Regions from separate parts of the Weizmannia sp. FSL K6-0777 genome, predicted to be linked through region 2. Evidence: riboswitches for the same ligand, from Rfam matches in the RefSeq annotation. Region 2 holds a riboswitch; the other holds the start of a gene.

Region 1 (4,431 bases), 1.8 Mb from region 2:
TATGATAAAGGATGATATACTTATCCCAAGCAGTAATAGTTTGATTTAGGAGGGTTCTTTCAATATGGCAATTACACATGCTACCGACGCGACTTTCGAGCAGGAAGTCAGCCAAGGTTTGGTATTAACGGATTTTTGGGCAACATGGTGTGGTCCGTGCAAAATGATTGCACCGGTACTTGAAGAAATCGATGCTGAAATGGGCGACAAGGTGAAAATCGTCAAAGTAGACGTGGATGAGAATCAGGAAACGACCAGCAAATTCGGCGTCATGAGCATTCCGACCCTTGTTCTCATGAAAGATGGCAAACCGGTCGACAAAGTGATCGGTTACCAGCCGAAAGAAGCTTTGCAAGAATTAGTGAACAAACATTTATAATACAATAAACGCTCGGCTTCAAGCCGTGCGCAAATGCATTTTAAAATCCGGGCCGGCTGTGGTCCGGGTTTTTTACAGAACGCAGGATTTTGAGGTGAAGAGAAATTGAACGAGACGATCCGCAATAAACTTGCCCTCCTGCCCGCCCAACCCGGCTGCTATTTAATGAAAGACAGACAGGGGACCATCATTTATGTCGGGAAGGCCAAAATTTTAAAAAACCGTGTCCGCTCTTACTTTTCCGGTTCGCATGACGCAAAAACGCAGCGGCTTGTCAGCGAGATCGAAGACTTTGAGTATATTGTCACTTCTTCCAATATTGAAGCCCTTATTCTTGAAATTAATTTAATCAAAAAGCATGACCCGAAATACAACATCATGCTGAAAGATGATAAAACATACCCGTATATTAAGCTGACCCATGAACGCCACCCGCGTCTGATCACCACCCGGAAAGTGAAAAAAGATAAAGGCAAATATTTCGGCCCGTATCCGAACGTGCAGGCGGCTAATGAAACAAAAAAGCTGCTGGACCGGTTGTATCCTTTGCGGAAATGCACCAATATGCCGGACCGCGTCTGCCTTTATTACCATTTGGGCCAGTGTCTTGCGCCGTGTGTCAATGAGGTGAAAGAAGAAACATACAAAGAGATCACCGATCAAATTACCCGCTTTTTGAACGGGGGTTACACGGAAATCAAAAAAGAACTGGAAGAAAAAATGCATGAGGCTGCAGAAAAGCTTGAATTTGAGCGGGCAAAAGAATACCGCGACCAGATCGCCAATATTGAAATGACGATGGAAAAACAGAAAATTACAATGACGGATTTTACGGATCGCGACATTTTCGGCTACGCAGTGGATAAAGGCTGGATGTGTGTCCAGGTCTTTTTCATGCGCCAAGGAAAGCTGATCGAACGAGATGTCTCGCTTTTTCCGTCTTACGATGAGCCGGATGAGGAATTTTTGAGCTATTTGGGGCAGTTTTACGCCAAACCGGAGCATATTAAGCCGAAAGAAGTGCTGATTACGGAAAAAGCAGACCGGGAACTGGCGGAACAACTGCTCGAAATCAAAGTGCTCCAGCCGAAAAAGGGCCAGAAACGAGAGCTCGTGTTAATGGCCGAGAAAAACGCAAAGATTGCATTGAAGGAAAAGTTTGCGTTGATTGAACGGGACGAGGAACGAACGATCAAAGCCGTTGAAAATCTTGGCGAAAAGCTTGGCATCTACACGCCACACCGGATTGAAGCGTTCGATAATTCGAATATCCAGGGGACAAACCCGGTTTCGGCGATGGTCGTGTTTGTGGACGGTAAGCCGGCAAAAAAAGAATACCGCAAATATAAAATCAAAACAGTGGAAGGGCCGGATGATTATGAATCGATGCGCGAAGTGATCCGCCGTCGTTACATCCGTGCCCTGAGGGAAAACTTACCGCTTCCGGATCTCATCATCATTGACGGCGGAAAAGGGCAAATTGACGCGGCAAGGGATGTGCTTGAAAATGAGCTCGGGCTTGAGATCCCGATCGGCGGCCTGGCAAAGGATGAGAAACACAATACATCGCAGCTTTTGTTCGGCAACCCGCTGGAAGTTGTGCCGCTCGGGCGAAACAGTCAGGAATTTTACCTGCTTCAGCGCATCCAAGATGAAGTGCACCGGTTTGCGATTACCTTCCACAGGGAATTGCGCGGAAAATCCGCTTTTCAATCGGCGCTTGACGATATTCCGGGCATCGGGCCGAAACGGAAAAAACAACTGCTCCGCCATTTTGGCTCCTTGAAGAAAATGAAACAAGCAAAGCTGGAAGAATTTGTGGAAGCGGGCATTCCGCGTCCGGTATCCGAAACATTAATCAAAAAATTACAAGAATAACCTGGCAGGGTTTTTCCGTATATGGTATAATCATGATAATTTCATATGGCAGGCTTTGTTTCAGACTTTCGGGATCGGTCATCCCGGCGTCCGGCAAAGCCGTTACATGATAGAGGCGCAAAACTTAAGAGTAAGAAGCGGGAGAAGATTGGGCTTCCGGGATCGTTTCTGAAAGGAAGTTTTGCCGAAGTGAAAATGGTCTCAATGCCGTTTTTGCTGGTTCTGTACTGAAGAAGTCCGGAACTGTCAGGATGAAATGTCTTGGAGCGCTATCTCACAGGAATGACTGCGTACCGCGTTTGCAAAAGCGATGAGATATCCGTTCTCATTGCTTTTTTAAATGGGCGCCAAGTTGCTTTGCTTTCACTCTGACAGCCTCATCTTACTTATAAACTGCAGAAGGTGGCGGAGTTATTGGGAATCATTGTTCAGAAATTCGGGGGAACTTCGGTTGGGAATGTAGAAAGGATCCGGAATACGGTCAACCGGATTATTGAAGAAAAGGAAAAGGGCCATGATGTTGTTGTCGTTGTTTCCGCGATGGGCAAAACAACGGACCAGCTTGTCGGGCTTGCAAATGAACTCTCTACGTATCCTGCAAAACGCGAGATGGATATGCTGCTTTCAACCGGCGAACAGGTAACGATTTCGCTTGTCGCCATGGCACTGATCGATCGCGGCTACGATGCCGTTTCTTATACCGGATGGCAGGCCGGCATTATAACGGAACCCGTACACGGAAACGCCCGGATCACGGAAATCCGGACTGAAAAAATCAAATCCCGTCTGGCAACCGGGCAAATTGTAATTGTCGCCGGGTTTCAGGGCATCACCCCGGAAGGCGAAATTGCGACACTCGGCAGGGGCGGCTCGGATACAACGGCAGTGGCGCTTGCAGCAGCGCTTCATGCGGACCGCTGCCTGATCTACACGGATGTCACCGGCGTGTTTACGTCTGACCCGCGCTATATTCCGAATGCCCGGAAGCTTAAGGCTGTATCCTATGATGAGATGCTTGAACTGGCGAGCCTCGGGGCGGGCGTTTTGCATGCAAGGGCAGTGGAATTTGCCAAAAATGCGGATGTGCCGCTGATCGTTTGTTCAAGCCTTGAAAGGGAGGAAGGCACGTTAATAGAGGAGGAAGTTTCGGTGGAAAAAAATTTAATTGTCCGCGGCGTTGCATTTGAAGATGGCATTACAAGGGTGACCATTTTCGGACTGGAAAACGGCTTCCGCAATTTGCCGGATATTTTTACGACACTGGCGGAACACCATATTGATGTCGATATCATTATCCAGAACCAGACAGCGGACCATAAAACGTATTTATCTTTTTCGATAAAAGATAAAGATTTAAAAGAAACGGCCGATCTTTTGGAAGCCGAGAAAGAAGCCCTCAGCATAGACCATTTTGAAACGGAAACCGGCCTCGCAAAAGTGTCCATCATCGGATCGGGCATGGTTTCCAACCCAGGCGTTGCGGCAAAAATGTTCCAGGTGCTGGCAGATCACGGCATTGCCATTAAAATGATCAGCACGTCCGAAATCAAAGTGTCCACCGTTGTCGATGCAAAAGAAATGGTCCGGGCCGCCCGGTGCCTGCACGAAGCATTTGAACTGGATGCAGTGGAACAAAATATATGAAAATATGAAAAAGCAGGGGAGCCCCTGCTTTTTCATATTGATTCTCCGGCCGGGTCTTTCGCATCCCACTGCACGGTGATCCGGACTTTTTTTGCTTTTTTCGCAACTTCCTCAACAGCTTCCGTGATCAGTTTTTTCTGCATCTGGTACTGCTCGGCCAAAAAACCGGCTTCAAGCTTGAATGTCGGCTCTTGACCTGCGCCCATATCCAGCTGCCGTTCAATCATCGGCCCGGATAACTCAAATTCGATATGATATTTCTCTTCTTTTTTGATCGATAACGTTCCCCAGCCGGCTTCTTTGAAAAAAGAAACCATTTCTTCATAGGTAAGCAGCTGGAATTTTCTTGCCAAATGTTTTCCGGCCCAGTATAGAATATCCGGTGTTTCCTTACCGAGTATATCCGGAATTAATATATTACGCAACAGCTCATATCCGAATGCGGGCACCATTAGCTGTTCCGCAACGGTTTGTTCATTTCCGCCAGAAGATTTCACGCAATTCCCCTCTTTCTATATGCTATATTATAT
Region 2 (4,431 bases):
TCTTCATCGTAGCAACAAATTTCATAATGGACGCCGCGGAACAGCTGCGTATCCACCCGCACTTTCAAGTTCCCTTTTTCCGGTGTCGTGATTTCTAAATCTTCCGGGCGGATGACAATTTCAACCGGCTCGTTCGGATGAAAGCCGCGGTCAACGCATTCGAACGCACGGCCGTTAAATTCCACAACAAAATCCTTGATCATTTTTCCCGGAAGGATATTGGACTCGCCGATAAAGTCCGCGACAAAGCGGTTGATCGGTTCATCGTAAATATCGGTCGGCGTACCGCTCTGCTGGATTTTCCCGTTATTGATGACAAAAATTTCATCGCTCATCGCAAGCGCTTCTTCCTGGTCGTGCGTGACAAAAATAAACGTAATGCCAAGGCGGCGCTGCAGTTCACGCAGTTCATACTGCATCTCTGTCCTTAGCTTCAAATCAAGCGCGGAAAGCGGTTCGTCCAGCAAAATCACTTCCGGTTCATTGACAATCGCGCGCGCAATCGCAACACGCTGCCGCTGCCCGCCTGACATTTCGCTGATTTCCCGGTTTTCATAGCCTTCCAGATTCACAAACTTCAAGGCTTCTTTTACTTTTTGTTCAATCACAGCTGCCTTCATTTTTTTAATGCGCAGCCCAAATGCGACGTTTTCATACACATTTAAATGAGGAAATAGCGCATAATCCTGGAAAACGGTATTGACCTGGCGCCGGTTGGCTGGCACGTCATTCACGATTTTTCCATTGATGTAAATATTTCCTTTTGTCGGCGCAATAAATCCCGCAATCAGGCGCAAAATCGTTGTTTTTCCGCAACCCGACGGTCCGAGCAGAGTGTAAAATTTTCCGCGTTCTATTTCAAAACTGACGTCATCCAAAATAGCAGGGTCATCGTCGTATTGTTTTGTGACATGTTCAAAACGAATGATGATATCGCTGTTCATTGCTGTCCTCCTCTTCTATGTTCAGCTTACAGATACGATTCCGTGGCAACCAGTACAAGCCTGGACCGGCCTTCCGCGTCATTCAGGATCTGATGCTCATCGGATGCATGATAATAAATGGCTTCTCCGGCTTTCGCACGGTACAGGCGTTTGCCAAGCCGCACCGCAATCCGGCCTTCCAGTACATAGGCAAAGGTTTCCGATAAAGAAGGTTCAAACGTTTTAAACTCCCCTTTTTCCTCAAGCGTAAGCAGGATCGGTTCCATTTCCTTTTCATTCGATTCCGGGACGAGCCACTGGATTTTATAACCGCGCTCTTCATCGAGATAATCGGTCTGGTCTTCTTCCCCGTATACGACCTTTTGTTCACGCTCTTCTTCATCAAAAAATTCTTTCGGCGTGCAGCCGAGTACTTCCAATATATTAAAAAACGTGTCAATCGAAGGGGAGCTTAAATCCCGCTCAAGCTGGGAAATATAGCCTTTGCTTAAATCCGTACGCTCTCCAAGTTCCTCCTGGGTGAGTCCTTTTTTTAACCTTAAGTTTTTAATTTTTTTCCCGATCTCCATCATAAAACCTTCCATTTTGTTTAGCATTTGTAAACTCAAAGGCAAGGAAGTTTTGTTTTGTTAAACTTTAAGTTTACTTTCATATGTATTATACAAAAAAGCAGGCAGATGTAAAGGTTTTTTTGAAAAAAACACAAATCATGGCTGTCCCCCTGCTGTCTCGGCTCCCCTCCTTTCCAGCCGGTTTATGAAAACGAACAATCCCACTCGGGCGTTTTCTTACAGAGAGGCAGATGTTTGTAAAAATAAGCCCGCATATAAAATATGGCCGCGCTGTTGCCTGCTGCAAAAAGTCAATCATGCAAACTGGCGCCGGGCTTGACGTAAAAACTGAAATCCATTTTATATAACACCTATTTTTGCCACCCCGTTCTGCTGCCTTTTCTATTGATTTTCCCTAAAAACATAACTATAATAATATGTAAATCAAATTGAATAAAAAAATCCTCATCAAATCCGGTGAGGTAGAGGTCGCAGCTTTTATGAGTAAATCGGACGAGACACGGGTAAAGTTTAAGACTCCGGTTGAAAGGAAAAGCTGCCGAAATGTGGTGCCGGATCCCGCGGTGCCATGTTGGGGCTGTTTCCGAACAGGAACAGAACTGTCACATATGCGATTCCCCCTCGCATATGTGTTGAGCTATCTTCGGAAGGTTGATGGAGGGTATACGCTTTGATGCCGCGTCTCCACGACTGCGGCATTTTTGTTTATTCCCTGCTCCTTCCTATATAAAAAGGAGTGTATCAAGGATGGATGACTTCTATCATGGGCAAAGCACTACAGCTGGAGCGGTTCCCGTTACGAAAAAGGGTGAAGTGACAAAACTAAAGCGAAAATTAAAATCCCGCCACCTGACCATGATTTCCCTCGGCGGATCAATCGGAACCGGGCTTTTTCTGGCAAGCGGCGGGGCAATCCACAGCGCGGGGCCGGGCGGGGCGCTTCTCGCTTATGCCTTAATAGGCGTCATGGTGTACTTTTTAATGACAAGTCTTGCGGAAATGGCCGCCTACATGCCGGTTGCAGGCACCTTCAGCACGTACGCGACGAAATTTGTTGACCCGGCACTTGGATTTGCGCTTGGCTGGAACTATTGGTATAACTGGGCGATCACGATTGCGGCCGAATTATCGGCAGCAACCATTATCATGAAATTCTGGTTCCCGCATACGCCTTCGATCGTGTGGAGTGCGGCCTGCCTTCTCATCATGTTCTTATTAAATTATTTATCTGTAAAAGGGTTCGGGGAAGCAGAATACTGGTTTGCAATCATAAAAGTCGTGACCGTCATTGCCTTTATCATTGTCGGCGCACTGATGATTTTCGGGATTATGGGTGGAAAAGCAATCGGCTTCCATAACCTTACGATTGCAGACGGCCCGGTCCACGGCGGATTCCTGGCCGTACTCGGGATTTTTATGGCAGCCGGGTTTTCGTTCCAGGGAACAGAACTGCTCGGGGTTGCGGCCGGTGAAAGTGAAGATCCGGAAAAAACCATTCCGCATGCTGTGAAATCTGTTTTTTGGAGAATTTTGCTTTTCTATATTCTGGCGATTTTTGTCATCGGCCTGCTGATTCCGTTCACGGATTCGAGACTAACCGCCGACGACATTACGATGAGCCCGTTCACAATTGTATTTCAGCGTGCCGGCATTGCCTTTGCTGCTTCTGTCATGAATGCGATTATTTTAACGGCTGTTCTTTCTGCCGGCAACTCGGGTATGTACGCGTCAACGCGAATGCTCTGGGAACTGGCGCGTGACGGCAAAGCGCCGAAATTCCTCGGAAAACTGAATAAACGCGGGGTACCGGTGAATGCACTGATTGTCACTGCGCTTGTCGGAACGGTGGCTTTCCTTGCATCTTTCTTCGGTGACGGGGCAGTGTACAACTGGCTCCTGAACGCATCCGGCTTATCCGGCTTTATCGCCTGGCTCGGGATTGCCATCAGCCATTACCGGTTCCGCCGTGCATATGTGGCGCAAGGCAAAGCGTTGAGCGACCTGCCTTACCGTTCGAGATGGTTCCCATTCGGACCGCTATTTGCGTTTGCCGTTTGTACGGTCGTCATTCTCGGGCAAAACTACCAGGCATTTCTGGGAGACCATATTAAGTGGGAAAGCGTGTTTGTCTCGTATATCGGCCTGCCCATCTTTATTGCCGTATGGCTCATTTATAAATTTGTGAAAAAGACAAAAGTCGTTTCTTTACAGGAATGCGATTTTAACCGGGAATCCTAACGGAAAAACCTGTGGTGGCTGCCGCAGGTTTTTTCCTTTCATCAGAAACTTACTTTTAACATAAATTATATGAAATTTACCTTTATTTTAATTTATGAAAACGTTTCCTTTATCTAGGAAAAAATTCATTTTAAATATTTTCCTAGCTCAGAATCCTTTATTTCATGTGGATTCCAGCCTTTTTTAACAATGACGCACACAAATTTGCCAAAAAATTAATCTTTATTTTTTTCTCATTTTACGTTAATATTTAATCTATCGCATTCATTCCCCGAAAAAACCAGCACTTATTTTTCAGTTAATTTCACAAATTATGCCAATATGTGATTTTTACAAGGAGGCAATGGCATGTCAACAATCGACAAGAAAAAAGTTCTGGAAACTGTTCCACAGACCGGATTTTTTGGTCATCCAAAAGGGTTGTCGACTTTATTTTTCCTAGAGTTTTGGGAGAGATTCTCTTACTACGGGATGAAAGGGATTCTGATTTACTACATGTATGACCGCCTGTCAAACGGCGGGTTGGGATTGGACCCGACAACAGCCGCATCGATTGCTTCGATTTACGGCGCGCTTGTTTATATGTCGGGGATTATCGGCGGCTGGATTTCAGACCGTCTGCTCGGTTCCGCCAAAACCGTTTTTTACGGCGGAGTGCTGATTATGCTCGGGCATAT

Evidence for each region. A riboswitch is a leader RNA that binds a small molecule or an ion and turns the genes downstream of it on or off. The one in region 2 is predicted to bind lysine.
Region 1: it holds a riboswitch for lysine, as region 2 does, so the genes downstream of both, NST70_RS10410 (aspartate kinase) here and NST70_RS01770 (amino acid permease) in region 2, are expected to answer to the same signal.

The regions. Positions count from the first base shown of each region.
Region 1 is NZ_CP151971.1:2,168,947-2,173,377, reverse strand. It holds gene trxA (thioredoxin) at 65-379, shown strand; gene uvrC (excinuclease ABC subunit UvrC) at 485-2,257, shown strand; lysine riboswitch at 2,360-2,537, shown strand; gene NST70_RS10410 (aspartate kinase) at 2,672-3,901, shown strand; gene NST70_RS10405 (YslB family protein) at 3,934-4,398, opposite strand.
Region 2 is NZ_CP151971.1:357,979-362,409, reverse strand. It holds gene NST70_RS01780 (ABC transporter ATP-binding protein) at 1-944, opposite strand, end outside; gene NST70_RS01775 (XRE family transcriptional regulator) at 971-1,513, opposite strand; lysine riboswitch at 1,971-2,164, shown strand; gene NST70_RS01770 (amino acid permease) at 2,264-3,754, shown strand; gene NST70_RS01765 (peptide MFS transporter) at 4,103-4,431, shown strand, end outside.